Regions from separate parts of the Giesbergeria giesbergeri genome, predicted to be linked through region 1. Evidence: predicted binding sites of a transcription regulator. Region 1 holds the regulator's gene; the other holds the start of a gene.
What was found. Region 1 encodes FNR, which switches genes on or off when oxygen is low (the NO sensors DNR and NnrR bind a similar motif). Its sites were predicted from a motif close to TTGATNNNNATCAA; they were not measured.

Region 1 (15,001 bases):
TGCTGGGGGGCTTTTCGGTGCCCGGTCTACCTGCACATTCCATGGGTTATGTGTGGTTGCCAGCTTTGGGCGTAATTGCCGCGTGCAGTGTATTCACGGCCCCTCTGGGCGCTCGTGCGGCCCACAGTTTGCCTGTGCGCCAACTCAAGCGGGTTTTTGCCAGCTTATTGCTGGTGCTGGCGGTTTATATGTTTTGGAAGGGATATGCCGCGTTGTAACGCAACCGGGCCATCAACTGCACCACAGTTCTGGCCCATGGGTGGCATCAAGCCACAGTGCCCATAAGGCCACACCACAGAGCAAAATGCCTGCCAGTCGTGTGCCACGGTCGCCATGCACCTTGAGGCGCTGGCGTAAACGCAGCCACAGCCACGGCCCTGCCACCAGCCACAGGCCACTGCCCACGGCAAACAGGGCCATAGTGATGGCACCCGACACTGCACTGCCACTGAGAGAGGCCACTAACAAGGCCGAGTAAAGCAGACCGCAGGGCATCAAGGCCCACAGAAAACCTGTTGCAAACACGCCCCCCGGTTTAGCCACCACAGGCCGCACCCGCTGCCAGAGGCTCCGTCCGGTTTGTTCTACCCAAGCGGGTTGGCGAGCCAACACCACCATCATCAACCCCCAAGCCAGCACGCCCACATGCAGCATCGTCCAAGCCGGGCGCAAGGCCGCACTTTGCACTGTGAGCCAAGCCAAACTTTGCATTGCTACTGCGGCCAGAGCGCCCACAGCGGCATAGCCGAGCAGACGGCCAAGGTGGTAAGCCCATACACGCCGCTGGTGTTGTGGTGGAGCGCCCTGCCAATGCACGGGCTGTTCGGGGGGGGTGTTGGTGCCTGCACCCACCACGGCACCGCAAGGGGCTGCGCACATAGCCAAACAATGCGGCCCACCGACCAGCCCCATGAGCAAGGCCGTCCAGGCCACTGAAAAAAGCATCATCTTCAGATGATGCGGGAAAACCGTGTTCGGTTCCGGTCGGCCTGCAAATACCGGTCAAAAGTCATGGCAATACCTCGTACAAAGTACCAGCCCATCTCTGTGACTTGCACCCCATCGGCGTTGAAAATCACCAACCCTTGGCCGGCCATTTCTTGTAGCACGCCTAGCTCGACGGCAAAATACTGGCGAAAATCAATCAGCCAAGCGGCTTCTAAGGGCTCAAACAGCAGCTCGCCTTGGCACATCAAGGCCATGATGACAGCACGGCGCACCAAGTCGTCGCGTGTCAAGGCTAAGCCTCGCACGATGGGCAGACGACCTTGGTTCAGGTGGTCGTAGTATTCGTCCAGAGTTTTGGCATTTTGGCTGTAGGTGGCACCCACACGCCCAATGGCCGATACGCCCAGTGCAATCAGATCGCAGTCGGGTTGGGTGCTGTAGCCCTGAAAATTGCGGTGCAGGCGTCCTTGGCGCTTGGCTACGGCCAACGCATCATCGGGCAACGCAAAATGATCCATGCCCACATACACATAGCCCGCTGCACTAAAAGCCTCTAATGAGCGTGCCAACATGGCGACCTTGGCAGAGGCCATTGGCAAATCGGCCCATACGATGCGCCGCTGTGGCTTGAAGCGTTCGGGCAGGTGGGCATAAGCATACAGCGCGATGCGATCGGGGCGCAACTGCGCCACTTGGGCCAAGGTGCGCTCAAACGATGCAGGTGTTTGGCGTGGCAGGCCGTAAATCAGGTCGATGTTGATGGAGGCGAAACCCAAGGCGCGTGCCGCATCTACCAGTGCAAACACCTGTTCGGCAGGTTGGATGCGGTGTACGGCCTTTTGGACTTCGGGGTCAAAGTCTTGCACGCCAAAGCTCAGGCGGTTAAAGCCCAGTTCGGCCAGCAAGGCCAGCCGCCCGGCATCTACTGTGCGCGGGTCAATCTCGATGGAGTACTCCCCATCGGGAGCCAACGTAAAGTGGCTGCGCAACATCGCCATCAGTTCGCGCAGACCTTCATCTGACAAGAAGGTGGGCGAGCCACCGCCCAGATGCAGCTGGCTCACTACTTGGCCTTTGCCACAATGGGCGGTATGCAGTTCTACCTCACGGCTGAGGTAGCGCAGATAGACTTCCGCCCGGTCGTGGTGCCGGGTGATAATTTTGTTGCAGGCGCAGTAGTAGCACAGCGATTCACAAAAAGGGATGTGCACATACAACGACAGTGGCAGCGCCTTGGCCGATGTTCCCACGCTGCGTTGTTGCAACGCGAGCACATAGTCGTTGGCACCAAAAGCCTCCACAAAGCGATCTGCCGTTGGGTAAGAGGTGTAACGCGGTCCGGGCACATCAAACCGGGTCAGCAATTCGGGGGAAACAACGGTCATGGGAAAATTCCTTAAGTGCCAATGCACTGTGCCGTAAATGGGCCAGACAGGCGTTGACGTCTGTCAAGAGCAAACACCAAAGGCGCACTGTGTTGGCAGCAGTGGGGGATGGGCGATAATTTGAACATGTCCACTATCTTTCCCGCCCCAGCAATGCCTTACTGCGCAATCGGGTCAAGGGGATGGCAGTGTGGCTGATTTATCTGAAGTAGCTCCGAGTCGCCATGAATCCACACACCATCAAAGTCGCCTGTTCCAACTGCAACTTGCGCGAGCTTTGCATGCCGCTGGGATTGACGGATGCACAAATACAACGCATTGACGAAGTAGTGGCTACCCGGCGCAAAATCAAGCGTGGTGGCACTTTGTTTCGCAATGGCGAGGCATTTACCTCGCTGTATGCCATTCGCACAGGGTTTTTCAAAACCTGTGTGGCTACCGAGGACGGGCGCGATCAGGTCACTGGCTTTCAGATGGCAGGCGAAGTCATCGGTCTGGATGGCATCGTCAATGACCGACATACCTGCGATGCCATTGCATTGGAAGATGCAGAGGTTTGCGTTATGCCCTTTGACCGGATTGAAGAGCTTTCGCGTGAGGTCACGGCCTTGCAAAGCCATGTCCACAAAATCATGAGCCGTGAGATCGTACGCGAGCACGGAGTGATGTTGTTGCTGGGCAGCATGCGGGCTGAGGAGCGTTTGGCAGCCTTTTTGCTCAATTTGGTACAGCGTCTGCACGCCCGTGGTTTTTCGCAGTCAGAACTGGTGTTGCGCATGACCCGCGAAGAGATTGGTAGCTATTTGGGCCTGAAGTTAGAGACCGTTAGTCGCACTTTCTCCAAGTTTGTGGAAGATGGCATCGTAGAAGTGCGTCAGCGCCATGTGCGCATTCTTAGCACCGATGCGCTCAAACGCATTGTCAATAACCAACAAGCTTGCCATTGAGCACTGCGCCGTATCTGAGGCAGGCTATTGGTTGGGTTTCTGTCATAGTTTGTGGCAAAAAAAGCGCCCCTCCCCTTGGAAAGCCCTTTTTTTCCCAGTAGCATCGCTCCAGCCAGTGGAGAAACTGGTTTTCGCTGGTTCACACTGCCCGTTATTCACAAGGAAACCCAACATGGCAACTCCCAAAAAAGCCCCGGCCAAGGCCGCTCCCGCTGCTGCCGCCAAACCCGAAAAGGTTGTAAAGGCCGGCAAGGCTGCAGCCGCTCCCGCTGCTGAAGCGGCTGCGCCTGCTGCCAAAAAGCGCACTCCCAACGCGGCTTTCATGAAGCCCCTGACCCCCAGCGCCGAACTGGCCGCTGTGGTGGGTGCGGCTCCCCTGCCCCGCACAGAGATCATCAGCAAGCTGTGGGCCTACATCAAAGAGCACAAGCTCCAAGACGAAGCCAACAAGCGCAACATCAACGCCGATGCCAAGCTCAAGAAGGTGTTTGGCAAGCCCCAAGTTTCGATGTTCGAAATGGCTGGTCTGATCGGCAAGCATGTGAAATAAGCGTTCGCACGCTTTGCACACCAGGTCGGCTTTGCCGGCCTTTTTTTTGCCTGAACTTTACTTATGAATGAGAATACTTGTTATTTGATTTAAGATTGACAGTTCGACGATGCACAGCCAATTTTTCTAGCCACTGCTTCGTACCTGTATCGGCACCAATGGTGGTGCCGATGGCAATGACCTATCTACGGAGGCCCAATTGGCAAAGAAACCCGCACCGCATTTGCAAAAAACAACCCCCATGCCCGAGTTGCAGCCCGCTGTGCTGTCGGGCCGTATGGCCGCAGGTTTTGACAAGCCTTTGCTCCCCCTGGGTGCCTTGATGTTGGCGACTTCGATGGGCAGCTGGGCGCAGACCAACGAGGCGCCCAGTGCCACCTTGCCTGCGGTGACAGTGCGTGAAGCGGTGCAAATCCAAAGCAAAGACACTTTGCAGGTCAAAAAGACCACCATTGGTAAAGGCCAGCAAGAACTGCGCGACATTCCGCAAAGCGTCACGGTGTTTACTGAGCGCCTGATGGACGACCGTAACCAAGACGACTTCCGTGAAGTGCTGCGCACCACTTCGGGGGTGACTTTTCAGGCAGGCGAAACCGGCGAAGAAGATGTGCGTTTGCGCGGCTTCTCTTTGGGCCAGGCAGGAGACATCTACATTGATGGCATGAAAGATGCCCCACTGTACGAGCGCGACACTTTCAACAACGACCGGGTAGAAGTGCTCAAAGGCTCTGCTTCCATGTTGTTTGGCAAGGGCTCGACGGGTGGCGTGGTTAACCAAGTCAACAAGGCGCCATTGTTGATGGATCAGCACGAAGCCAGTTACACCATTGGCACGGGCAATGAACACCGCGTGACGGGCGACTTTAACTTCAAGACGGGAGAAAACGCAGCCCTGCGCGTCAATGCCATGGTGCACAACGCCGACAACCACGGTGCTACGCAGAAAAAGCGTGGCATTGCGCCCACCTTCAGTTGGGGTATTGGCACCCGTGATGAGTTCTCAGTCGGGCTGTACTATTTGGACATTCAGGGGCGTCCTTCGTACAACCATCCTTGGTTTTTGGACAACGGCGTGATCGTCCCATCGTTGCCTGCCAAGAATTACTATGGCCTCAACAGTGATTATTTGAACACTTCGGCCAAGTATGTCACGCTGTCGCATATTCACCGTTTTGATGATCGTGGCGAGCTGAACACCCGTTTGCGCCACGGCACCTATGAACGCGATTTGTGGGCCAGTGTGATTCGCTTTGGCACGGGCACCACGCTAGAAAACATCAATAGCAGCACGGTGGTCTCTCGTACCCCTAAGGGTCGGGTGGGCAGTAGCGATTTGACGCAACTGCAAAGTGATTACACCAACACCTTCGACTGGCTGGGTAAGAAGCACGCACTGATTGCCGGGGTAGATGTTTACCACGATGACGCTGATCGCAACCAGAACTTTGCTGGAACTCCCAGTGGCTTGAACACGACGGTAGGCACACCCAACAATGGCGACTGGCGTGCAGACACCCGTGGCGTGCCAGCTTACAACAGCTTCACGGCGCGCAATGTGAGTTTGTACGCACAAGACACGATGAGCCTGACATCTGCGTTCAAGTTGGTGGCAGGTTTGCGTTATGACCACTTCAAGGCGTCGTACCACACCAGTACCGACTTGAGCCACGCCCGTTCCGATGATCTCTGGAGCCCACGCATTGGTGCTTTGTATCAGCCCAATGATCTGGCTTCGTACTATGTGTCGTATGGCACTTCGTACAACACGTCGGGCGACACTTACCAGTTTGGCAACCCGAATGCTGGCACAGAAAAAACAGCCAATACCCCCGCAGAGAAAAGCCGCAATTTTGAAATTGGTGGCAAGTTTGAACTGTTTGAAAAGCGTGCCAGCCTAGGGGTGGCCGCGTTCTACAGCGAGAAATACAACGAACGCAACACCGACCCTGATACCGCATCAACCCAGCAATTGTTGTCGGGCAAGCGCCATGCCACAGGGATGGAGTTCAACTTGGCCGGGCGTGTGACACCGCGTTGGGAAGTGTTTTATAACCACACTTGGATCCCCAGCGCCAAGATTGACGAAAGCAATGTGGTTTTGGCCGCCAACGGTGGGGGTGCCCAGGTCAAGGGCGACCGCCCTGGCCTGACGCCCAAGCACAGCGGCAGCTTCTGGACAACCTACGCCGTGACACCACAGTTGCGTGTGGGGGCTGGCTTGAACTACCGTGGCAAGCAAAATCCGGAAGGCTCGCGTGCAGTGGTGGCCGACAGCTTTGTCACGGCTGATGCGATGGTGGAATACAGCTTCAACGAGAAAACCTCGCTCAAGCTCAACATCACCAACTTGAGCGACGAGTTGTATGCCGATAGCCTGTACCGTGGGTTCTATGCGCCCGGTGCTGCCCGTGCGGTGCAACTGACGCTCAAGACCCGTTTCTAAGCGGTATCTTCTACACAACGCACTGTCTGCCCCGTATGTTTTTGCATCTGAAAAATATCCTGACTCCGCAAGAGGTTCAGACTGCTCGCACTTTGTTGGGCGATGATGCCCCTTGGCGAGACGGGCGCAGCAGTGCGGGGGGACAGGCGCTGGCGCACAAGCGCAACGAACAATTGGCCCAAGACAGCACCCAAGCGCAGCAATTGCGTGCCTTGGTGCTGGCCGCGTTGCAGCGCGATGCCTTGTTCTTTTCAGCGGCCCTGCCCAAGAAGATTTTTAACCCGCTGTTCAATCGTTACAGCGGCGACAGCAACTTTTATGGCAACCATGTGGATGGTGCTGTGTTGCGCTCGCATTACCCTGAGCAATGGGTGCGTAGCGACTTGTCGTGCACGATTTTTCTGGCTGAGCCACAAGAGTATGACGGTGGTGAATTGCTCATTCGTGAGGCCCAAGGAGAGCGGGCCATCAAATTGCCTGCGGGTGATATGGTGCTGTATCCCAGTTCTACCGTACACCAAGTGGCGCCGGTCACACGGGGTGCCCGCATTGCCAGTTTTTTCTGGATTGAGAGTATGGTGCGCTCGCTTGAGCAGCGCCAGTTGTTGTTTGACATGGACATGGACTTGCTGCGCTTGCGCGCTGCGGTGGGCGAAGGCGCGCCTGCTGTAGTGGGCCTGACGGGCACCTACCACAACCTGCTGCGCATGTGGGCTGATGTCTAACGCCCGATGATGCACACCTTGAAACGCCAATCGGTGCCTGCGGGCATTGTCAATTTGGCCGACCACGAGCAATTAGCCCAACAACGCCTTGACGATAACGCTTGGGCCTATTTTGGCGGTGGTGCCGGTGATGAAATCACCTTGCAAGCCAATCGCACAGCGTGGGATGCTTGGAGGCTGCAACCACGTGTGTTGCAGCGTGTGGCAGGTGGGCATACCCGGGTTGCCTTGTTAGGGCGCACGCTGGCCCATCCAATTATGTTGGCCCCAGTGGCTTTTCAGCGGCTGGCCCATGTGGATGGTGAAGTGGCTACCGCCTATGCTGCTGCCGCTTTGGGGGCAGGTATGGTGTTGAGCACCCAAGCCAGCACACCGCTGGAAACGGTGGCCGATGCTTTTCTGGCAGATCCGGGCCGTGGTGCTCTCTGGTTTCAACTGTATTTACAGCATGATCGGGGCTTTACCCGTGCTTTGGTGCAGCGGGCTGAGGCTGCCGGCTATGAAGCCTTGGTATTGACAGTGGATGCCCCCGTCAGTGGTATTCGTGACCGGGAGCGTCGGGCGGGGTTTCAGTTGCCCCCCGGCATTCGTGCTGTCAATTTGGATGGCTTAGCCCCGCGCCCAGCACGGCCCTTGCAGGGCGGACAAAGTGCTTTATTCCATGATCTCTTGCACGATGCCCCTACTTGGGAAGATGTGCAATGGCTGCAATCCATTACCCGTTTGCCGGTACTGCTCAAGGGTGTGCTCCATCCGGAGGATGCCCGACAAGCTGCGGCTATTGGTGTGGCGGGTCTGGTGGTTTCTAACCACGGTGGACGCACGCTAGACACCGCTATCACCACAGCCCAAGCCTTGCCTGCTGTAGTGCAGGCTGTAGAGGGGCGCTTGCCTGTGTTGGTCGATGGTGGCATTCGCCGAGGCACTGACGTGTTCAAGGCGCTGGCGCTGGGGGCCAGTGCGGTGCTGGTGGGGCGGCCGGCCATTCATGGGCTGACCAACGCGGGGGCAGCGGGGGTGGCCCATGTGCTGCGCCTGTTGCGTGATGAGTTGGAAGCCACGATGGCGCTGATGGGTTGCGCTACGTTGGCGGACGTGGCTGCTGTTTCTTTGCCTATGCCTCCTTTGGGCATTCGATGAAATCCCATCTTGATGGCATAGACTTTATTGAATGAGAAAAATTCTCATTTATAATCAGGCTGTCTTTTAACTGCCAGTCTTGATTTGGTGTTTTGCCATGATCGTTTGTGTCTGCCGCCGTGTCTCTGACCGTGAAATCGCCCGCCATGCCCATGCAGGGATGGGCTTTGACGACATCCAGTTCGAGCTGGGTGTGGCTACCCAATGTGGCCGCTGTGAGGGCTGTGCCCGAGAGGTGGTGGCGCAGTGCCATGCCAGTCGACCTGTGGCCGCTTTGCACAATATGTTGGCCGCCCCCCATTCCCATGGGGCTGGGGTGTGATGCGCCATGATGCTGTCCATCTTGGCAGGAAGTGCCCTGTTGGTAGTGGTTTCTGCTTGGTGGATATTTCACCGTTGAGCAGGTGCCACGGGGTTTGAGTTTCATATTGGCTTTGGGTGCTGGCCGTTATTGATGGTTCTATGTCTTCTTCTGATCGTTTTGCTTTTCCTGCCGTTTCTGCGCGCCATGCATTCATTGCTTCTGGCGTGGTGTTGGCCCATGCCGTCGGGTTATGGACTTTAGAGGCCGGGTTATTGCGCAAGGCGGTTCCACAAGACGTGGTGGTGCCTGCGGAAGTGGTGGCCGAGGTGATCGTTGCGGCACCTCCACCAGCACCTCCCCCCCCGGCACCGCCAGCACCAAAAACACCGCCCTTGCCCCGTCCGGCGGTTGTCAAAACACCAGTGCCTCGGCCTGCACCGGCACCTATGCCGTTGCCTGTGGCTCAAGCCCCTGCCACCCCCAATGCCCCTGTGGTGCAGGCCAGTGAGGCCGTGCCAACGCCTGCACCCGCAGCACCTGCACCAGTAGCGCCACCGGCCCCTCCAGCACCGCCTGCTCCACCGGCACCGCCCCGGATTGAATTGCCGTCAAGCCATGCCGCCTATCTGCAAAATCCGGCCCCAGCCTATCCTGCCATCAGCAAGCGCATGGGCGAGCAAGGCAAGGTTGTGCTGCGTGTGCTCATTGGTGCTGATGGTCTGCCACAGAAAGTGGAATTACAGCAATCGAGTGGCTATGACCGATTGGATCGCCAAGCCCAAGAGGCCGTGATGCGCTGGCGCTTTGTGCCAGGCAAGCGCAACGGCGTGCCCGAGACCATGTGGAATCTGGTGCCGATCAATTTTGTTCTCGAATAATCAAATCCATCGTCAGGAGTTTTCATGGAATCGCAATTTGGCTTGGCCCACGTCTGGATGCAGGGTGACTTTGTGACCCGTTTGGTCGCGGTACTGCTGCTGGGCATGTCGCTGGCATCGTGGATTGTCATCATCGTCAAGGCGCTGGACATCATGAAATTCAAGAAACACGCACGGGCTGCCTTGGGTTTTTGGCACAGTGAAGATTTTGCCGCCGGGTTGGAAAAGCTCGGTGCTGATCCAGCCAATCCTTTTCGCCAGTTGGCCATTGAGGGGCGCGAGGCCACTGCCCACCACCGCAATACCAAAGGCCAGTTGCACGACAGCTTGGATGTGAGTGATTGGGTCACGGGCTGCCTGCGCAACAGCATTGATGAGTTCACGGCCCGTCTGCAATCGGGGCTGGCTATTTTGGCCTCGGTGGGTTCTACGGCCCCTTTTATTGGTCTGTTTGGCACGGTTTGGGGCATCTACCATGCCTTGATTGCCATTGGTGCTTCGGGCCAATCTACGATTGACAAAGTGGCTGGCCCTATTGGTGAGGCGCTCATCATGACGGCACTGGGGTTGGCTGTAGCCATTCCAGCCGTGCTGGGCTACAACGCACTGGTGCGAGGAAACAAGTCCATCCTGAATCGTCTGAATAGCTTTGCCCATGACCTCCATGCTTATTGCGTGACGGGTGCGCGCGTTTCTGGCAACACCGAGGCAGCAGGCAATGTCCATGCCTTGAAGAAAGGAGCTTGAGCATGGCGTTTGGAACCCAGGACGACACCGATGAGGTGATGAACGAGATCAACATGACACCGTTGGTGGACGTCATGCTGGTGTTGCTTATCATTTTCATCATCACCGTGCCGGTGATGAAGCATTCGGTGAATGTAGATTTGCCCCGTGCCAGCAATCAGCCCGAACTCATCAAACCCGAAACGGTGCGCCTGAGCGTAGCGGCAGATGGCGCTTATTTTCTCAATGGCGCACCAGTAGAGGATGCGGAGCTGGAGGCGATGTTGAAAACCGAAGCCGCCAAAGAGCCGCAGCCTGACTTGCATATCCGGGGCGATAAAACCGTGCGTTATGAGCGTGTAGCCCAAGCGATGGCTAGCGCCCAACGGGCCGGGGTGCGCAAAATCGGCTTTGTCACAGATCCCCAGTAACCCTTGCTTTGGAGTATGAAGACCATGTACGCCGCCAGTCTGACCAGTGCTTCGCCTTATTTTGCTGTGGCCTTGGGCGCGACCCCCCAAGATTTGCCTACCTCTGCCGCTTTGGAGGGACATGGCGCAGCGCCACAGGATACCTTGGACAGCCGAGACTTATTGCAAGGCCGCAAGACGGTGACTATTGCACACAATGGCAGTGTGTACCGTTTGCAGGCCACCCGTTTGGGTAAATTGATTTTGACCAAGTAGGTTTCATCGTGGGGCGACTCCCGGGTTTGTTGCAAGCCCGTCAGGGTCGTTTTGGCCAGCCAACGGTTTTTTGCCGCGTAGCCAGGCTTTTTTTCCATGGGAACTTTGTGGGATGGGGTGAATCAACTGTATTGATTCTTGCCACGATTTGTGGGGGTATTGACTCTTGCAGGAAAGTCCCCACCTAGAATCCAGACGCCTGCGCTGTGCAGGTCACTCAGGAGCATATCGATGAACGACCGCGTTTCCACCCTCTACTCCTCTGCGGACTATGGCTACGGCATTTCGCAGGAGCAGCGCCACAAGGTGCTGCGCAATACTTATTGGTTGTTGGCCTTGAGCTTGGTGCCCACCGTGTTGGGTGCTTGGGTGGGGGTGGCTACTGGCATTACCTCCATGCTGGGCGGCATGATGGGCATGATTGTGTTCATGGCGGGTGCCTTCGGTTTTATGTTTGCCATCGAAAAAACCAAGCATTCCGCGATGGGCGTTCCCGTGTTGTTGGCTTTTACCTTCTTCATGGGCTTGATGTTGTCACGTCTGATTGGTTCGGTGCTGGGTTTCAAAAATGGCTCCGAACTGATCATGACTGCTTTTGCAGGCACTGCTGGGGTATTTGTCGTGATGGCTAGCTTGGCTAGCGTTATCAAGCGTGATTTGTCTGGTATGGGCAAATGGTTGATGGTGGGCACTTTGGTGTTGATGGCGGGTGCCGTTATCAACGTGTTTGTTGGTTCTAGTGCAGGCATGATGGCTATTTCGGTGGCCGCCATTGGCATTTTCAGTGCCTATATGCTGTATGACCTCAAGCAAATCATTGATGGTGGCGAAACCAACTACATCAGCGCCACCTTGGCACTGTATATGGACATCTTTAATGTATTCCAGAGCTTGTTGGCACTGCTGGGTATCTTTGGTGGTGAGCGCGAATAAAATTTTTCGAAAATTTCCACAAGTCAACCTTTGAGCATGCAATAGGGTTGCACATAGAAAAAGGGCCGGTGTTGAACCGGCCCTTTTTCTTTAGGCATGGGCACCATGCAGCACAGAGTGGTTTAGGTGTAATCTGTGTCCCCATGTTTTCCCTGAATCAGCTTGCCTGCTGAAAGAGACATCATGAGCATGGCAATGTTTTCGTGCATCAGAATGGTGTGCCGATTGCCTGTGTTGACCATTGCTTTGCGCAGTGCCTCACGCACTGCACCCACACCCGTGACATCAATCACGATATCAACCTCTGTACCCAAAGCAAGCAGCTCCATAAAGTCGGTGGTAACACGCACTCCATGTGCTTGTGCCAAGGCTATGCCGGGTTGCTGAGGGTTCAGATCAGCCACCCCCAGCACTTTGACAAAACTTGCACTCAGCAATTGTTGAAGTAATGGGGTGCCAGTTTCACCAGCGCCAATCACCACCACACGAAAATCAGCCATACCATCGCTCCTTTGTTATCCAGTGAGAGATCCATTGTTAGATCCAAGTTTCCATTCCTTCGTCGGCATGGGTCAATGCAATCATGCGGAACTCATCACCCAGCGCAATAAAGGCATCTACAACAACCGGGTCAAAATGGCTACCACTGCCTTCGACAATGATTTCTGTAGCCTTTGTGTGTGAATAGGCTGGTTTGTATACCCGGCGGCTGATCAGTGCATCATAGACATCGGCCACCGCCATAATACGGCCAGGCAGTGGAATTTCGGAGCCTTTGAGCCCTTGCGGATAGCCTTTGCCGTCCCAGCGTTCGTGGTGTCCCAAAATGATTTGACGGGCACATTGCAAAAATACGCTCTCGCTTTGGGTGCCTTCAGCTACTTCCAAAGCTTTGGCCCCATAGATGACATGCTGCTTCATCTCTTCAAATTCTTCGGGGGTCAGGCGTCCTGGCTTGAGCAAAACCACATCCCGGATTGCGACTTTGCCAATATCGTGCAGTGGTGCGCAGCGGTAGAGCATTTCGACACTGACAGGATCTAACAAATGTTGGTAAGGGCCGTGGTGGCTGAGATGCTGCGTGAGCGCACGCACATAATTTTGTGTGCGCTTGATATGTCCCCCAGTTTCGTTATCCCGAAACTCCGCCAGATTGGCCAAGGCTTCAATGGTGATTTGCTGTGTCAAGGCCAACTCGGCTGTGCGAGCGCGCACCAGTTCTTCTAGTTGTTGTTCGTAGCGTTTTAGTACCAAGTGGTTGCGCACCCTGGCTTTGACCAGTACGGGTTCAAATGGTTTGCGAATGTAGTCCACAGCACCCAATTCAAGCCCTAGGGTTTCATGCCCCACTTGGTCGAGCGCACTGATAAAGACAACCGGAATATGCGCCGTGGTGGGGTCATGCTTGAGTTGTCGACAGACTTCGTAACCGTCAATGCCGGGCATCATGATGTCCAGCAGAATGATGTCTGGTTGGGGCAGCTTGCGGGCGATCTCCAGCCCTTTTTCTCCAGAGATGGCTGCGTGGATGGTGTAGTCAGTGCGCAACAACTGACGCAATATCTCGATATTTTCGGGGGTATCATCCACTACTAGAACAATTTGCCGTTTCTCTGGCATGAGCGTACGCTCCCTCTCTTTATTGTGACTCCCGGTTGGGCGCAAGGTCGATCATCCATTCATCCAGCGTATCGCAGGCGCCTTGAAAATCGAACACTCTGGCTTTCTTTTCCAGTTCTTTGAAGTGCTGGTCAGACAGGCCATAGCGGGTTTGTAATTCTTCCATCAAATCAAGAGCCTCTGTATTGCCCGAGGACAATAGTTCGCGCAATGGCAAGAGCAAATGGTGCAATTGCTGGCGGTTGATCTGCGGTGTAGCTTCTGCCACTGCTGGTGGCGATGTCAGATCCGTCAGCCCTTCTATCACGGGTGTGAGCTGTGCAACCACTTCCTGCAAGAATTGTTCCACTTGTGTCAGGGGTTGCTGTTCACGGCAGGCCAGTTCCAGTTCTTTGGCTGCTTCAGACAATGCCTGCGCACCCACCGTGGCAGAGACGCTTTTGAGCGTATGCGCCAAGCGGTTGGCGGTGGGCCAGTCTTGGGTTTGCAGGGCGTTGTGAAATTGGGCTGAAAAGTCTTGTTGACCTTGCTGAAAGAGTACCAGCAGTTTTCTGTAGGTGGCACGGTTGCCATTGGACAGCCGCAGTCCAGCCTCCAAGTCGATACCCGTTAGGCGTGTGGGCAAGGCGTCTGTTGGAGGGGCGGTGGTGGGTGGGGGCGCGGCTGGCACTGGCATTGCCGATGGGAGGGGGCTACGCACATGGGGATGAATCCACTTGGCAATGGTGGTGAACATTTGCACCACATCCAGCGGTTTGCCAATTTGGTCATTGAGGCCGGCGGCCATCGCCTTGTCGCGGTCACCGGCCATGACATTGGCTGTCATGGCGATCACTGGCAGATCGGCCCATTCGGAGCGACGGATGGCCTGTGTGGCCGCATAACCATCCATGACTGGCATTTGCAGATCCATCAGCACACCATCAAATGCTTCTTTGGCGAGCCAGTCTAGGGCTTCTTGCCCGTTGTTGGCAATGCGTGTGGTGATCTGGGCTTCGGCCAGCAGGTCTACTGCCAATTCTTGGTTAAGTTCGTTGTCTTCTGCCAGCAGCAGATGGGCACCGTGCAGGCTCTCCATGAGCGCACGCAACTCCTCATTGCGCAACGTGCGGTGGGTGCGCACTGGCACTGCATGGCCATGCACTCGCAGCAGCGTTTCGAGCAAGGTGGAGGGCGTGACGGGCTTGGCCAAGACTTCTTCAATGCCGGTACGGTCGGGCAGGTCTTCTGGATCGCGTGCCGTGACTATCACCATCTTGGGCCATTGTTCTGGTGGCAATTGGTTGCGCAGCAGACGGACGCATTCCAAACCATCCATTTCTGGCATCATCCAATCCATCAACACCACGGCATAGGGTTGCCCCCTTTGTTGGGCTTGCACGATGTGGGTCAGGGCATTGGCACCGCTGTCTGCCACACTGGCCTCAAAATGTAGGGCCGTGACCATGCGGGCGAGGATTTCACGGGCACTTTCGTTGTCGTCTACCACCAGCACCCGTTGGCCTTGCAGTGGTGGTGTCAGTGGCAGCCGCTCGTCGGTGTGCTTGGCACAACCAATGGTGGGCCAAGTGAAATGGAAGGTGCTGCCTTGGCCCAAGGTGCTTTCGACCCAAATCTGTCCTCCCATCATCTCGACCAGATTTTTGGAAATGGCCAGACCCAGCCCAGTCCCGCCATAGCGGCGGGTGGTGGAGCTGTCTGCTTGGGTGAAGTTGT
Region 2 (15,001 bases), on a different contig from region 1:
GACAGCCGGTGTGCAATCACCAACGTGGTTTTGTTTTGTGCCACATTGCTCAACTCGGTCTGGATGGCACGCTCGTTGGCCGAGTCCAACGCTGATGTCGCCTCGTCAAAAATCAAAATGGGGGGGTTCTTGAGCAAGGTGCGGGCAATAGCCACACGCTGTTTTTCACCGCCTGAGAGTTTGAGGCCGCGTTCACCCACCATCGTGTCATACCCCTTGGGAGTGGCGGCAATGAAATCGTGGATTCGGGCCGCACGGGCCGCTTCTTCTACCTCGGCACGGCTGGCACCAGGGCGGCCATAGGCAATGTTGTATTCCACCGTGTCGTTGAACAGCACGGTGTCTTGTGGCACGATGCCAATAGACTGGCGCACGCTGGCTTGTGTGACTCGGCGCAATTCTTGCCCGGCAATGGTGATGTGGCCCTGTTGGATGTCATAGAAGCGAAACAGCAGCCGTGCCAGTGTTGATTTGCCCGAACCCGACGGCCCCACCACTGCCACCGTCTTGCCCGCAGGCACCTCAAAGCTGATGCCCTTGAGGATGGGACGTGCCGGGTCGTAGGCAAAATGCACGGCCTCAAAACGCAGGGCAGCCCCTTCGCGTGGCACCACCAACGCCGATGCACCAGAGGCATCGGCCACTTCGCGTTCGCGATCCATCAGCGTGAACATTTTGTCCAGATCAGTCAGGCTTTGCTTGATTTCACGGTACATCACGCCCAAAAAGTTGAGCGGAATGTAGAGCTGGATCATGAAGGCATTCACCATCACCAAATCGCCCAGCGTCATGCGGCCCTCGGCCACGCCTTGGGTGGCTCGCCAGAGCATGGCAACTAAACCGACCGCAATGATGATTTGCTGCCCCGCATTGAGCATGGACAGGGTGGTTTGCGCCTTGAGGCGGGCTGTGCGCAGGCGTTGCAGGCTTTGGTCGTAGCGTTGTGCTTCAAAACGCTCGTTATTGAAGTATTTGACGGTTTCGTAGTTGAGTAGCGAATCAATGGCCTTGCTGTGCGCGGCAGAATCAAACTCATTGGCTTGGCGCCGAAATTGTGTACGCCACTCCGTCACCCAGACGGTAAAGGCGATGTAGCAAACCAACGCTGTCAAGGTAATGCCCGCAAACCAGAGATCAAACTTGACCCCCAACACTGACAACACCAGCAGCACTTCGATCAGCGTGGCACCAATGTTGAACAATGAGAACGAGATCAGTGATTCAATGCCGCGCACACCGCGCTCGATGTCGCGCGTCATGCCCCCCGTTTGGCGCTCCAAATGAAAGCGCAGGCTCAAAGCATGGAGGTGCTCAAAGGTTTGCAGCGCAATGGCACGCGCAGCACCTTGCGTGGCTTTAGAAAACACCAGTTCGCGCAATTCTGTAAAAAACGAGGTAGACAGCCGCAGGCCACCATAAGCCAATAGCAGCCCCACAGGCACTACCAGCAAAGCGGTGGGCTGGCCGGGTTGGATGGACATGGCATCCACCAAGTTTTTTAGCAGTACGGGCACCCCCACATTGGCCACTTTGGCCGCCAGCATGAAGACGATGGCAGCGAGCACCCGCCATTTGTATTGCCAGAGGTAAGGCAACAGGCGCGAGAGGGTGGCCCAATCAGAGCGCGTTGGGGGGGGCGCATCGGGTGCAGCAGGGGGGGCGATGTGGCCGTGGTGGCGCATGGAGGACAATGCTTCAAGTTATTCTTACCGAGATTGTGCCCATGACTTCCACCTGTACTGTTGCACCCACCCGTTCACCGAATGTGCAGCTCCCCACCGATATGGAGCTGGTACTCAAAGTGGTGCCCATGCCTGCCGACTGCAATGTCAACGGTGACATCTTTGGTGGTTGGGTCATGGCTCAGGTGGATATTGCTGGCTCCATTTTGCCCAACCGCTATGCGCGGGGCCGTATGGCTACGGTGGCGGTGAATGAGTTCATCTTCAAACAGCCGGTGCGGGTGGGCGATTTGCTGTCGTTTTATTCCAAGGTGATTCGCATTGGCACAACCTCCATCACCGTGCAGGTAGATGTGTTTGCCGAGTGCTTTACCGAACAGGGGCGCTACGTCAAAGTCACAGAGGCCCGCCTCACCTATGTGGCTATTGACCACGAAGGCCGCCCGCGCCCCCTACCACAGCCATTGCCTTGCCAAACGCCAGCGGCTTGAGCGTTGTGGGCGGTTGTCAGGAGACGATGTAGGCTGCCGAACCTGCCGACATCAACTGTCCTTCTGGCCCCAAAAACTCCATTCGGGTGCTGGCCACCCGCGAGCCCAGACGCAACACCTGGGCGTGCAGCTCAAAATGCGTGCCAATACCGGGGCGCAGGTAGTCTACGCGCAGGTCAATCGTGCCGAGTTTGCCAAAGCGTTGCAGGCGCTGCGCTGGCGGCTCGTCCATGTGTTTGGCACCCGTGGCTGCCATGACGGCCAATGCGCCCGTAGCGTCTAGTCCGGCACTGATGACACCACCATGCACCCGGTGGTAGGCAAAGTGGCCTACCAACTCGGGCTTCATGTCGATGCGCGTCACAACACGCTCGGGCTGTACGCTCACGATCTTGAGCCCCAAGAGCTGGTTAAAGACGATGCGCTGCTCAAAGATGTCTTTCAGGCCCGCGATAAATTCGGGTTCAAATGCGATGGATAGAGGAGTGTTTTTGCTCATGCTAACCATTGTGCGGCAGCCACCTACAATTCCGGGCCGTCTTTTTGGGTCTGTCTGTCCTTGAAAACTTCCCCGCCTTCTGTGTCGGCTGCTGTGGCAGCTCCTTCCTGGTCTAGCGCCTCGGGCGTGGTGGCTGCGGGTGTCTCTTGCCTGCTGTGGGCGTTGGCACAGTGGCTGGCCAGAGGCAACCTGGACGGCTACCACGATATGTTGGAGAACTACGCTTGGGCACAAGCTTGGGAGTGGGGCACGCACAAGCATCCCCCCTTCTTTGCCTGGGTGGTGGGGGTGTGGTTCGCCATTTTTCCGCAAACCGACCTGTTCTACCACTTGTTGTCTTATGCCAATGTAGCCGTGGGTTTGTGGGGGGTATGGCACTTGGGGGTGCGTTTGGGCTTGCGCAATATAGCGCCCGTGGCGGTCTTGTTGCTGATGTGGTGCCTGCCCTACACCACGCTGGCGGCCAAATTCAATGCCAACAGCCAATTGTTATCGCTGTGGCCTTGGACAGCGGCCTTATTGTTAGCCAGCTGGCAAGAGCGTGGTTGGCGCGGTCTGGCCTACAGTGTTGCACTGGGTGTGCTGGCGGGGGCCAGCATGTTGAGCAAGTATTACAGTGGTGTGTTTCTGGCTGGGTTTCTGCTACCCATCTTGTTAACTGCCAGTGGGCGCCAGTGGCTGTTGACACCGCGCCCCTATGTGGCGCTGGCCGTGTTTGGCTTGGTGTTGGCACCCCATATTGCTTGGGTGGCTGGGCATGGCTGGATCACATTGGGCTATGCAATGGATCAGGGCAGTGGAGACACCCAATGGGGCTATGTGCTGCGCTTTGCTTTGGCGCCGCTCCTATACTGGTTGCCTGGCTGGCTCGCTTGTGTGGCGGTGTGCAGTTACCAACAGGCGCAGGTGCAGCCCCAAGCGTTTTGGCCGCTATGGTGGCGTTTGGCGGTGCGCAGTTGGATGCCCACAGGGTGGTCTGATGCCTTGTTCTGGTTGGCTGTGGCACCCTGGGCCTTGACCTTGGCCTTTGGCATCGCTGGTGTAGCAGAATTGTCCACACCGTGGGCCATCCCGATTGGATTTGCCTTTTCATTGTTGTGGTTGCGCAATCTACAGATGGCTGTGCCCCATGCCACTGCGGCGGCCTTGCGGGTGTTGCACCGGGCTGTGTGGCCGGTATTGGCTACCATTGTCTTGGCAGCACTGGTATTGGCTACAGGCAGTGCGCGCACGGGGCAGGTGGGTTATTACCGCCCCAGTGCCGAGGCTGCACAGGCCATTGCCCAAGATTGGGCGCAGCGCCACCCAGGAGTCGCCTTGACATGGGTGGGTGGAGCTTGGGCAGAAAACGCTCTGCTCTCGTTCTATGCGTTGCCCACCGCCCGAACCTTGCCAGGTTTGCCCGACACCTATCCAGCACATTTCAACCCCTATCCCAACTGGAGCCAACAGGCCGGTATGCTGCTGTGTCCGCGTGGCCCTGTGCGGCCCGATGGCAGCCAGCCCCTGCCTACGCTGTGCGACCAGCAAGCGCAACAGTGGCTGTTGCAGCGTGGGCAAAATGCACAGCCCATATTGTTGGCCGTGCAGCGTCAAGGATGGCGCTTTCCGCATCCCCAGACCTTTGTTTATGCCGTGTTTGATGTTTTGCCACAGCCTGCACCGGCACACCGCCTGCCATGAGTCCCTTTGCACCACCCATGACACCCCTGCATCCGCGTCCGCCACTGCGCTTGAGCTGTGTGGTGCCTGCCTACAACGAAGCCGGTCATCTGGCTGAATTTTTACAAGCTTTGCACACCTGTGCTGCGGCGCTGACCAACGATTTTGAGATTCTGGTCATCAACGATGGTAGCCGCGATGCCACGCGCGAGGTGGCACTGGCCCAAGCGCAGGCGCTGGGGGTGCGGTACTTGGAGTTTTCGCGCAATTTTGGCAAAGAGGCTGCGTTGTCGGCAGGGGTTGACCACGCACGGGGCAATGTTGTGCTGTTGATCGATGCCGATTTTCAGCACCCGCTGGAACTGGTGCCACGCATGGTCGATCTTTGGCGCAATGGCTACGATATGGTCTATGGCGTCATTGCCGACCGGGCCGCCGAGAGTGGCCTCAAGCGCCTAGGCACCAATGTGTTTTATCGCTTGATGAACTGGGGCTCTAGCGTCCAGATGCCTCGCAATGCAGGGGATTTTCGGTTGATGGATCGCAAGGTGGTGGATGCCCTCAAAGCCTTGCCAGAGCGCAACCGCTTCATGAAGGGGCTGTATGCCTGGGTGGGCTTCACGACCGTGGCATTGCCCTTTGTGCCCGCCGAGCGGTTTAGCGGCCAATCCAGCTTTAGCCTGCGGCGTTTGGGGGCGCTGGCACTGTTGGGGCTGACCTCTTTTACTACACTGCCCCTGCGCTTTTGGAGCGTGGCTGGGGGGTGTATTTCGCTATTGGCTATAGCTTACGGTTTGTGGATCACAGTGAGCACCCTGTTGTTTGGCAACCCAGTGGGGGGGTGGCCCACGCTGGCTGCCAGCGTGATGCTGTTTTCTGGGGTGCAATTGCTGTCGATTGGTATTTTGGGTGAATACATTGGCCGCATTTACGAAGAAGTGAAGCAGCGCCCGGTGTATTTGTTGGCGCAGGACGAAGACCACAGCCCGCTGGCGCCCCCTCGCCCATGAAAGCCTTGTTGATGTGGCTGCGCAGCTGGCCCCAGCCTTTGCGTTTTGTTTTGGTGGGTGGCGCAGCCGCCAGCACACATTTGCTGGTGGTAGCGTTGTTGGTGCAGGGGCTGCAATGGCTGCCGTTGACGGCCAATGTGTTGGCCTTTTTGCTGGCATTTTGGGTCAGTTACGGTGGGCATGCTCTTTTGACGTTTGTCCAGGCAGGTGTGGCACATCGGCAGGCGTTACCGCGCTTTTTTGTGGTGGCCTGTGCGGCTTTTGTAGTCAATGAGGTGCTCTACTTTGCCGCTTTGCGCTGGCTGCCGTGGCATTACCTGATTAGCTTGTTTCTGGTGTTGCTGGCGGTAGCGGTAGGCACCTTTGTCAGTAGCAAACTTTGGGCATTTGCCCAACCACCACCATGAAGCAAATTACCCTGTGTGCCGACGATTTTGCCTTGCACCCGGCGGTAGATTCGGCTGTGGTGGCACTGGCCCAAGCGGGCCGCCTGAGTGCCACCAGTTGTATGACAACAGCGCCGCGCTGGCCCGAAGCCGCCCAGCTTTTGCCGCCACTGCGCCCGGCTTTGCAGGTTGGACTGCACTTTAATTTGACCGAGGGGCATGGTCACACCGCCGCCCCCAGTCTGGTGCAAGTGCTGGCACGGGCTTATGCCGGGCAGTTGCGCCCGGCACAGATGGCGCCGATTTTGCACCGCCAGTTGGATGCGTTTGAGCAGCAACTAGGGACGCCCCCCGATTTTGTAGATGGTCATCAGCACGTCCACCAACTGCCGGGGGTGCGCACCGCGTTATTGCAGGTGCTGCACGCCCGCTATGGCCGCAACGTACCGTGGGTTCGTTCTACCCTACCGGCTCGGCCAGAGCTCAACAAGGCCACCCTGTTGGCCGTGCTGGGGGGCTGGAGTCTGCGCCGCTCTCTGGTGCAATGGGGCGTACGCCACCACACGGCGTTTGCTGGGGTTTATGGCTTTGATGCGGCCACACCTGCCGCCTATGGCACACGCATGGCGCAGTGGCTGGCACAAGCCACCGATGGCACTTTGCTGATGTGCCACCCGGCCAGCACTCCCGTGTTGGGCGATGCCATTGGTGCCCAACGTGCTGTGGAATATGCCTATCTGGCCTCGCCCGAGTTTGGTGCTTTGTTAGAGCGCCTTGGGGTGGTGCTGGTGCAAGGCGAAGCGTTGGTCACAGCCCCCAGAGCTTAGAGCCTTCGCTAACACCACTATCGACACGGCCTGCTGCACCTTGCCGCACCAGGCGCGCTGCCCACTCACTGACTTACGCCTCAGCTCGACCACAAACCTGATTGTTATGGGTTGTGTTAGCCGCTCTTAACGTACGATTTTCCCAAAATACCCCCGTTGACACCGTTTGGTGGTTGAGAGTCAGAAGACACGGTAGGGATGCCCGCGCACTGGGTGATGCTCACGGCCGCTTCTTCATGACCAGCGCATACAGCGCCTGCGCCGCCACCGACAGACTTTCGTCCCGCCGCCGCACCAGATAGATTTGCCGTGTGAGGCTTGGCAACGACAGCGGCCGCGTGACCAGGCCCGGTTGCTCAAAATGAAACTGTGTGAGTGCAGGCACCACGCTGATACCCAGTCCTGCGCGCACCATGCCCATCACGGTGGCCAACTGTTCGACTTCCATCAGCGTGTGCATGGCCTGCGGGTGCAGCGCAGCATCCAAGTACTGGCGCACGCTGCTGGTGCGTGCAAGGTGGATGAACGGCCAGGCTGCTAGGTCCTGTGTAGTGATGGCTTGAGACAAGCGGGACAGTGGGTGCTCGGCGGGGCACACTAGGTAAAAGTTGTCCGTACAAAAGGGTTCGGCCTGTAGCGCCGGAGTGTCGGCACGGATGGCGGCGAGCGCGAAGTCGGCATGGCCGCTGGCCACGCGGTCGATGCAGGGCTCTGAAAGCACATCAGCGATGTCGATCTCGATGCCAGGGTGCGCAGCGCTGTACTGCGCCAGAACGTCCGGCAGCCAGCCAGCAGCCAACGAAGGCAGCAGCGCCACTGCCACGCGGCCGCGCTGCAGCGTGGCTGCATCGCGCACGGCAGACAGTGCGTTGGTTATCTCGATACGGATGCGGCGGGCCGACTCCAAAAATTTCCGACCCTCAGGCGTCAGGTCCACATGGCGCGTGCTGCGATCGAACAGGCGCAGGCCCAGGTCATCTTCCAGCGCCCGGATGAGGGCGCTGAATGCGGGCTGCGACAGGTGGCACAGCGCCGCTGCGCGCGTGAAGCTGCGCTGCTCGGCCAGCGCGATGAAGGCGTCGAGTTGGCGGCTGGAGAGATGGGTGGTGCTCATGTCTTGTGCTGTGGATCGGAAATCGGCTGCCAAGCAATTCATCTGAAATACAGATGGATTCATCATAACAATCGATTTCACAGAATACTGCAATCTCTCTACAGTGGTTCTAGGAGACAAAGAACCCATGGCAAACAACACCAATCTACTGGTCGGCTGCGCCGCTGGCTTTTCGGGCGACCGCACTGATGCCGCTTTACCGATGGTGCAGGCACTCATTGCCAGTGGCAAGCCCTCGGTGCTGATTTTCGAAACCCTGGCCGAGCGCACACTGGCCTTGGCCCAGCTTGCCCGCCGTACCGACCCCGATGCGGGCTACGAACCCTTGCTGGTCGATTTGCTGCACCCCGTGCTTGCGCAGTGCTTGACCCACGGTGTGCGTATCGTCAGCAACTTTGGCGCCGCCAACCCACACGGCGCTGCCCGCCGCATCCACGCGTTGGCAGCCGAGTTGGGCTTGCAGCGCCCGCGCATTGCCGTGCTGCAGGGCGACGACCTGAGCGGTCCTGAACACCGCGCACTGCTGGAAAGCGCACTGGGTGATGCCATGCCCACCGCCCCCATAGTGAGTGCAAACGCCTACATCGGTGCGCAGGCCATTGCCGATGCCTTGCGCAACGGGGCAGACATCGTCGTCTGCGGTCGCGTGGCCGACCCCTCGCTGGTGCTGGGCCCAGCCCTAGCGCACTACGGTTGGGCGTCAGACGACTGGGACCGGCTAGCCCGCGCCACCATGGCAGGGCATCTTCTCGAATGCGGCGCACAGGTCACAGGCGGCTACTTTGCCGATCCGGGCTACAAGGACGTTCCCGGTCTGGCCACGCTCGGTTATCCCATTGCCGAGATCGACTCCGACGGCCACTGCACCATCACGAAACCGCCCAGCACAGGCGGGCGCATCGATGAGCGCACCGTCAAAGAGCAGCTGCTGTATGAGCTGCACGACCCTGCTGCCTACATCACGCCCGATGTGGTGGCCGACATCACCCAGGCCCGTGTGCAGGCCGTGGGCACCGACGCCGTGCGGCTGGACGGCGTGCGGGGCCACGCCCAGCCTGCCACGCTCAAAGTCAACGTGTGCTTTGAATCCGGCTGGTTTGCCGAGGGAGAAATCTCCTATGCAGGCCCACGCGCCGAGGGCCGCGCGCGTCTGGCGGGCGAGGTGCTGCGTGAGCGTTTACATGGTCTGGGCCCACTGCGCATCGACCTCATCGGCGTGACCAGCGTATTGGGTGACGACACCAGCCGCTGGCTCAATGTACCCGCAAACGATAGCAACGATGCCCGCGACGTGCGCCTGCGTGTAGCCCTGCAGCACCGTGAACACGCCAGCGCCCAGCGCCTGCTGCGCGAGGTGACCACGCTCTACACCTGCGGACCGGCAGGCGGCGGTGGCGTGCGCACCGCCATGCGCCCGCGCCTGGGCACGGTGTCGTGCCTCGTTCCGCGCGAGGCCGTCGCCGTGCGCTTTGAGATGGTTGATTGAGGAAATACCCACCATGACTTGCGCAACTGCTCCCACGATCACGGTTCCACTCTACCGTCTGGCCCACAGCCGCACGGGCGACAAGGGCAACCGCTCCAACATCAGCATCATCGCCTGGCACCCCGCGTTGTGGGATACGCTGGTCGATCAGGTCACCGAATCCGCCGTGGCCCGGCAGTTCGCTCTGCGCCAACCGCGCCAGGTTACGCGCTATCTGTTGCCCCAGTTGCAGGCCATGAACATCGTGCTCGATGACGTGCTCGACGGTGGCGTCAACGATGCGCTCAATCTCGACAGCCACGGCAAGGCACTGAGCTATCTGCTGCTAGACCTGCCCGTGCAGGTGCCCGCCGCGCTGGTACAGCACTTCGGCGGCCCACGGTCGTAGCCAGTCTTTCTTTTCTCAGTTCCCCATTCCTTTTCCGCCTTTCATACCTATACACAAGGAGACAACATGAGCCAAAAAAAATCGCTGATCAACTTGGGCCGCCGTCATGCCACGGCCTCTGCCCTGCTGGCGTTGGGCGCATTGCACGGCACTGTTGCACTGGCGCAAGCTCCTGTTTACCCGGCCAAGGCCATCACGTTTGTGGTTCCTTTTGCTGCAGGCAGCGCCACAGATCAGCTGGCACGCGCGCTGGGCCAATCCATCACCACCGAGACCAAGCAGCCCGTGGTCATCGACAACAAAGCTGGTGCCAGCGGCATGATCGCTGCGTCCGCCGTAGCCAAGGCTGCGGCTAATGGCTACAGTGTACTCATCACCACCAACACTACGCATGCGGCCAACGAGCACCTGTACAAAAAACTCTCATACGACCCAGTGAAAGACTTCGCCCCTGTCACCGGCCTAGGCAAGGGCGGACAGGTGCTGGTGGTCAACGCCAGCGCACCGTACAAGAACGTGGGCGAGCTGCTGGCCTTTGCCAAGAAGAACCCCAGCAAGCTGAGCTTTGGCAGCGGTAGCTCATCGAGCCGCATGGCGGGTGAAATGCTCAAGCAGCTGGCTGGTGTGGACATCCTGCACGTGCCCTACAAGAGCAACCCGCTGGCTATCACCGATCTGCTGGGCGGGCAGATCGACCTGATGATCACCGACACCTCCACCGGCGTGCCACAGGTCAAGGCGGGCAAGCTGCGGGCCTTGGGCTACTCCACCCAAAAACGCAGTGCGCAATTGCCCGACGTACCCACACTGGACGAAGCTGGCGTGAAAGGCTACGACATGGGCTACTGGTTTGCAGCCTACGTTCCCGTTGGCACACCCGCTCCGGTAGTAGCACGCCTCAATGAACTGCTGGCCGCCGCAACCCAAAGCGCTGCGGCCAAGAGCTTCTTTGACAACGCCGGCTCTGAGGCTTGGACGACCTCACCTGATGAACTCGCCAAGTTCCAAGCCGCCGAAACCCGAAAGTGGGGCAAGGTGATCAAGGCGGCAGGTATCGAGGCCGAGTAATACTCAAACCGATTGAGCCATCGCTAGAGGTAAAAACAAGGTCAGCGGTCTGTCTGGCAGTGCAATTAAAGCCACTAACACAACTATCGATACGGCCTGCTGCACCTTGCCGCACCAGGCGCGCTGCCTACTCACTGACTTACGCCTCAGCTCGACCGCAAACCTGATTTTTATGGGTTGTGTTGGCCGCTCTTAACCCGGCCAAGTCACGGTGACGGTGCAGCCCTCGCCGGGCAAGGCGCTGGCTTGGGCATCACCACTGTGGCGCTGGGCAATGGTGCGCACCGCTGCCAAACCAGTGCCCACACCCTCAAACTCATTTTCTCTGTGCAAGCGTTGAAACAAGCCAAACAGTCCTGTGGCTTGCGCTGGGTTAAAACCCACGCCATTGTCTTGCACGCGCAAAGTCACTTGCCCCTCGGTGCTGCGCCAACAAGCAATGGCAATGCGCGCCGGGACACGCGACTGCGTAAACTTGAGCGCATTGTCTAGCAGTTGTCGTAGCAATTGGCGCAACAAGGCAGCATCGGCCTCGACATGGGTGATTTGCAACTGGGCTTGCCACTCAATGCTGCGCTGTGCAGTGCGCCCCGCCAGTTCGGTTTGCACCTCGGCCAGCAAGGCCGCCAAAGCCACTGATTGGCGTTGTAGCGGCGCACGCACAATACGCGACAAGGCCAACAAGCCATCGAGCATCTGCCCCATGCGCCGGGCCGATTGGTTCATGGTGCCCAAAAACTCCTCGGCCTCCTCCCAGGCTGGGCCTTGCAGACCCGCCTCTGGCAGCACCTCTGCCAGCAAGGTGCCATAAGAGGTGACGTGGCGCAGTGGGGCGCGCAAATCGTGCGACACAGCGCGCAGAAAATCCTCATAGGCTTGGCCCATCTCGGCCAGTTGGTGTTCGCGTTGCGCCAGCAGCGCACGCAGTTGTGCCACTTCTTGTTCAATGCTGGGCGTGGGCAGCGTCATCTGGATTCAGCCTTTGGGTTGTTTGGTGGGGCGCTGCCATTGGGCAACGCTGATTGGCTTGCCACGGGCCACACTCAAACTGCCGGGCGGAGCATCTTTGGTCAGGGTGGTGCCCGCGCCCACCGTGCCACCAGCCCCCACAGTGACAGGGGCCACCAGTACGCAATTGCTGCCAATATGCACATCGGCCTCAATCACTGTGCGGTGCTTGTTGGCCCCATCGTAATTGGCGGTGATGCTGCCTGCACCATAGTTGACGCGTTCGCCCACGGTGGCATCGCCCAAGTAGGCCAGATGGTTGGCTTTGGCACCAGCGGCCAGCGTGCTGTTTTTGACCTCGACAAAGTTGCCAATATGCACCTCTTGGCCCAGTTCGGCACCTGGGCGCAAGCGGGCAAATGGGCCAATCAGGGCGCCCTCGCCCACGCTGGCCCCCAATGTCTCGCCATCAATGTGGGTATAGGGGTGGATAACGGCCCCAGCCGCAATGCGTGCATTGGCAATGCAACAGTGGGCACCCACCTGCACACCCTCGCCCAACTCTACTTGGCCGGTAAAAATGCAGCCGACATCAATCTCTACATCTGGGCCGCACACCAGTGCGGCCTTGGCACCAGAACGCACATCGTCGCGCAAATCAAAGCGGGCAGGGTCGGCCAGCCGCACCCCTTGCTCCATGAGTGCACGAGCCTGACGCCATTGGTGGGCCCGCTCCAGTTCAGCCAATTGCAGTGGGCTGTTGATGCCCGCCACTTGGAAGGCATCTTCAATGCAGTGGCCTACCACTGGCACACCCTCTTGCACGGCCATCGCCACAATGTCGGTCAAGTAATACTCACCTTGGGCATTGTGGTTGTTCAATCGGGCCAACCAGCCCGCCAGCCGCTGTGCGGGCACGGCCATGATGCCGCTATACACCTCTCGGATGGTGCGCTGTACCTCGCTGGCATCCTTGTGCTCCACAATGCCTTGCACCGCCCCATCGGCTGTTCGCACAATACGGCCATAGCCGCTAGGGTCGGGCAGGGTCACGGTGAGCAAAGCCAAGGCACCGCCTGCCACGGCCTCTGAGGCCGCAATCAGCCCGTGCAGTGTTTGGAATTGGGTCAGTGGCACATCCCCCGATAGCACCAGCACCGTGCCATCGCCGGCCAGCAAGGGCAAGGCCTGCTGCACAGCATGACCGGTGCCCAATTGTGGTTCTTGGCGGGCAAATTTCAGGGCAAAGGCTGGTGCGGGGTCTTGGGCCACAGGGGCCAGCGCCAGTTCTACGGCATCGGCACCATGTCCGGTAATCACGATGGCGCTGCGGGGTTGCAACAGTGCTGCTGTGTCTAGCACATGCTGCAAAAGGGCACGGCCTGCCAAGCGGTGCAGCACCTTGGGGCGGCGGCTTTTCATACGGGTGCCCTTGCCTGCCGCCATGATGAGAATGTCCAGTGGTGTCATGAAAGTGTCGTGGTTGGATCGATAGGATGCAAAAGACTTTGCACATAAGCCTGCTGCGGCGTATTTTCAACGACCAAGCCCACTCCGCAAAAACCCGTACTGTGCCCTACGCCTCCTTGAGTTTCTGATCTGAGTCAAGCAAGAACCGGAAAACATCCTCTACAAGGTTTTAACGATAAGGCAGGCAAGGTTTTTGCTGGATGGGCCTGCCAAGCACCTACAGGAGAAACACCGATGAGCTTCATGCCGTGGACCCCCGAACTGGAATTGGGTTTTGAGGAGATCGATGGCCAGCACCAATGGCTGGTACACCTGACCAACCGATTGCACAATGAGCTGTCGCAGCCCCTGCCTCGGCGTGAAGCCGTAGGCGAGGTACTGGAAGGACTGGTGGACTACACCCACAACCACTTTATTGTGGAAGAGGTGATGTTTCAGCACCACGACTATCCAGAAACCCCTGCGCACAAGGCCGAGCATGACGGTTTTACCGGCAAGGCGATGGATTTGCTGATGCGCTTTGAAGAGGGTGAAGAAGTGACCTTTGAAGCCTTGGGCTTTTTGAAAGAATGGCTGATCCACCATATTTGCCATGTGGACCGTTCTTACCTGCCCTTCTTTCGTGCCCATCAAGCCCAGACCCGGCACCTGACGATGGCCTGAGCCACTCCAGCCGCTTGCACCGGGTCGGGGCTACGGGCCTCAGACCAGTGCAATCCGGGCAAACTTGCGTTTGCCTACCTGCACTACATAGGTGCCAGCGGCCAGCTTCAAGCCCCGATCACTGACCACGCTGCCATCGACACGCACGCCCCCGCCATCGATCAGGCGGTTGGCCTCGCTGGTGGATGGGGCCAGATTGGCCTGCTTGAGCAGTGCGCCTATCCCCAGAGGCGCTCCAGAGAGGCTGATCTCCGGGATGTCATCGGGCACCCCGCCCTTGCTGCGGTTGATAAAGTCTTGCTCCGCCGCATCAGCGGCCGCCACGCTGTGAAAGCGTGCCGTAATCTCTTTGGCCAGCATGACCTTGGCCTCTTTGGGGTTGCGGCCCCCGGCCACTTCTGCCTTGAGTGCCGCAATCTCGGCCAAACTCTTGAACGACAGCAGGGTGTACCAGTCCCACATCAGGGTGTCTGAGATAGACAGCACCTTGGCAAACATGCTGTTGGCATCTTCAGTGATACCAATATAGTTGTTCTTGGACTTGGACATTTTGTCCACGCCATCCAAGCCCACCAACAGTGGCATGGTCAGCACGCACTGCGGCTCTTGTCCATATTCCACTTGCAAATGGCGCCCCATCAGCAGATTGAACTTTTGGTCGGTGCCACCCAGTTCCAAATCAGACTGGAGGGCCACCGAATCGTAACCTTGCATCAGTGGATACAAAAATTCATGCACGCTGATGGATTGGCCGCTATGGAACCGCTTATGAAAATCATCACGCTCCATCATGCGGGCCACGGTGTATTTGGCTGCGAGCTGGATCATGCCGCTGGCCCCCAGGGGTTCGCACCATTCGCTGTTGTAGCGGATTTCAGTGCGGGCCGGGTCTAGCACCAGACTGGCTTGCTGGTAGTAAGTTTCGGCATTGGCCTTGATCTGCTCGGGCGTGAGTGGTGGGCGGGTGCTGTTGCGGCCCGAAGGGTCGCCAATCAGGCTGGTGAAGTCGCCAATCAGAAAAATCACCTGGTGGCCCAAATCCTGCAATTGGCGCATCTTGTTGAGCACCACAGTATGGCCAATGTGGATGTCGGGGGCTGTAGGGTCTAGCCCCAACTTGATGCGCAAGGGCTGGCCGGTGGTCTCGGCACGCACCAGTTTTTTTACCCACTCGTCTTGGGGCAGGAGTTCTTGCACTCCACGCAGCGAGATTTCCAAAGCCTGGCGTACCCCGTCCGACAAGGAGGTTGGCGTCACAAAAGAGTCATCCATATGATATTTCTTACATTTCTAAACGGTGGGCTTGG

Region 2: a site for FNR is predicted at 13,156-13,169, ahead of ACYVB2_RS09210 (bacteriohemerythrin). Genes of this name have one in related genera too.

Annotation. Positions count from the first base shown of each region.
Region 1 is NZ_BAAGYJ010000002.1:611,151-626,151, reverse strand. Features, by position in the region: gene ACYVB2_RS07055 (sulfite exporter TauE/SafE family protein) at 1-218, shown strand, start outside; gene ACYVB2_RS07050 (sulfite exporter TauE/SafE family protein) at 232-945, opposite strand; gene hemN (oxygen-independent coproporphyrinogen III oxidase) at 951-2,333, opposite strand; gene fnr (fumarate/nitrate reduction transcriptional regulator Fnr) at 2,558-3,280, shown strand; gene ACYVB2_RS07035 (SWIB/MDM2 domain-containing protein) at 3,453-3,830, shown strand; gene ACYVB2_RS07030 (TonB-dependent receptor) at 4,108-6,273, shown strand; gene ACYVB2_RS07025 (Fe2+-dependent dioxygenase) at 6,309-6,998, shown strand; gene ACYVB2_RS07020 (alpha-hydroxy acid oxidase) at 7,008-8,138, shown strand; gene ACYVB2_RS07015 ((2Fe-2S)-binding protein) at 8,236-8,460, shown strand; gene ACYVB2_RS07010 (energy transducer TonB) at 8,601-9,320, shown strand; gene ACYVB2_RS07005 (MotA/TolQ/ExbB proton channel family protein) at 9,345-10,067, shown strand; gene ACYVB2_RS07000 (ExbD/TolR family protein) at 10,070-10,477, shown strand; gene hemP (hemin uptake protein HemP) at 10,502-10,732, shown strand; gene ACYVB2_RS06990 (Bax inhibitor-1/YccA family protein) at 10,964-11,665, shown strand; gene ACYVB2_RS06985 (Gfo/Idh/MocA family oxidoreductase) at 11,788-12,165, opposite strand; gene ACYVB2_RS06980 (response regulator) at 12,203-13,285, opposite strand; gene ACYVB2_RS06975 (hybrid sensor histidine kinase/response regulator) at 13,305-15,001, opposite strand, start outside.
Region 2 is NZ_BAAGYJ010000004.1:39,218-54,218, forward strand. Features, by position in the region: gene ACYVB2_RS09145 (ABCB family ABC transporter ATP-binding protein/permease) at 1-1,682, opposite strand, end outside; gene ACYVB2_RS09150 (acyl-CoA thioesterase) at 1,724-2,173, shown strand; gene ACYVB2_RS09155 (thioesterase family protein) at 2,190-2,672, opposite strand; gene ACYVB2_RS09160 (glycosyltransferase family 39 protein) at 2,733-4,355, shown strand; gene ACYVB2_RS09165 (glycosyltransferase family 2 protein) at 4,352-5,344, shown strand; gene ACYVB2_RS09170 (GtrA family protein) at 5,341-5,751, shown strand; gene ACYVB2_RS09175 (ChbG/HpnK family deacetylase) at 5,748-6,557, shown strand; gene ACYVB2_RS09180 (LysR family transcriptional regulator) at 6,778-7,671, opposite strand; gene ACYVB2_RS09185 (acyclic terpene utilization AtuA family protein) at 7,799-9,157, shown strand; gene ACYVB2_RS09190 (AtuA-related protein) at 9,171-9,545, shown strand; gene ACYVB2_RS09195 (Bug family tripartite tricarboxylate transporter substrate binding protein) at 9,612-10,613, shown strand; gene ACYVB2_RS09200 (sensor histidine kinase) at 10,806-11,582, opposite strand; gene glmU (bifunctional UDP-N-acetylglucosamine diphosphorylase/glucosamine-1-phosphate N-acetyltransferase GlmU) at 11,589-13,031, opposite strand; gene ACYVB2_RS09210 (bacteriohemerythrin) at 13,266-13,694, shown strand; gene tyrS (tyrosine--tRNA ligase) at 13,734-14,966, opposite strand.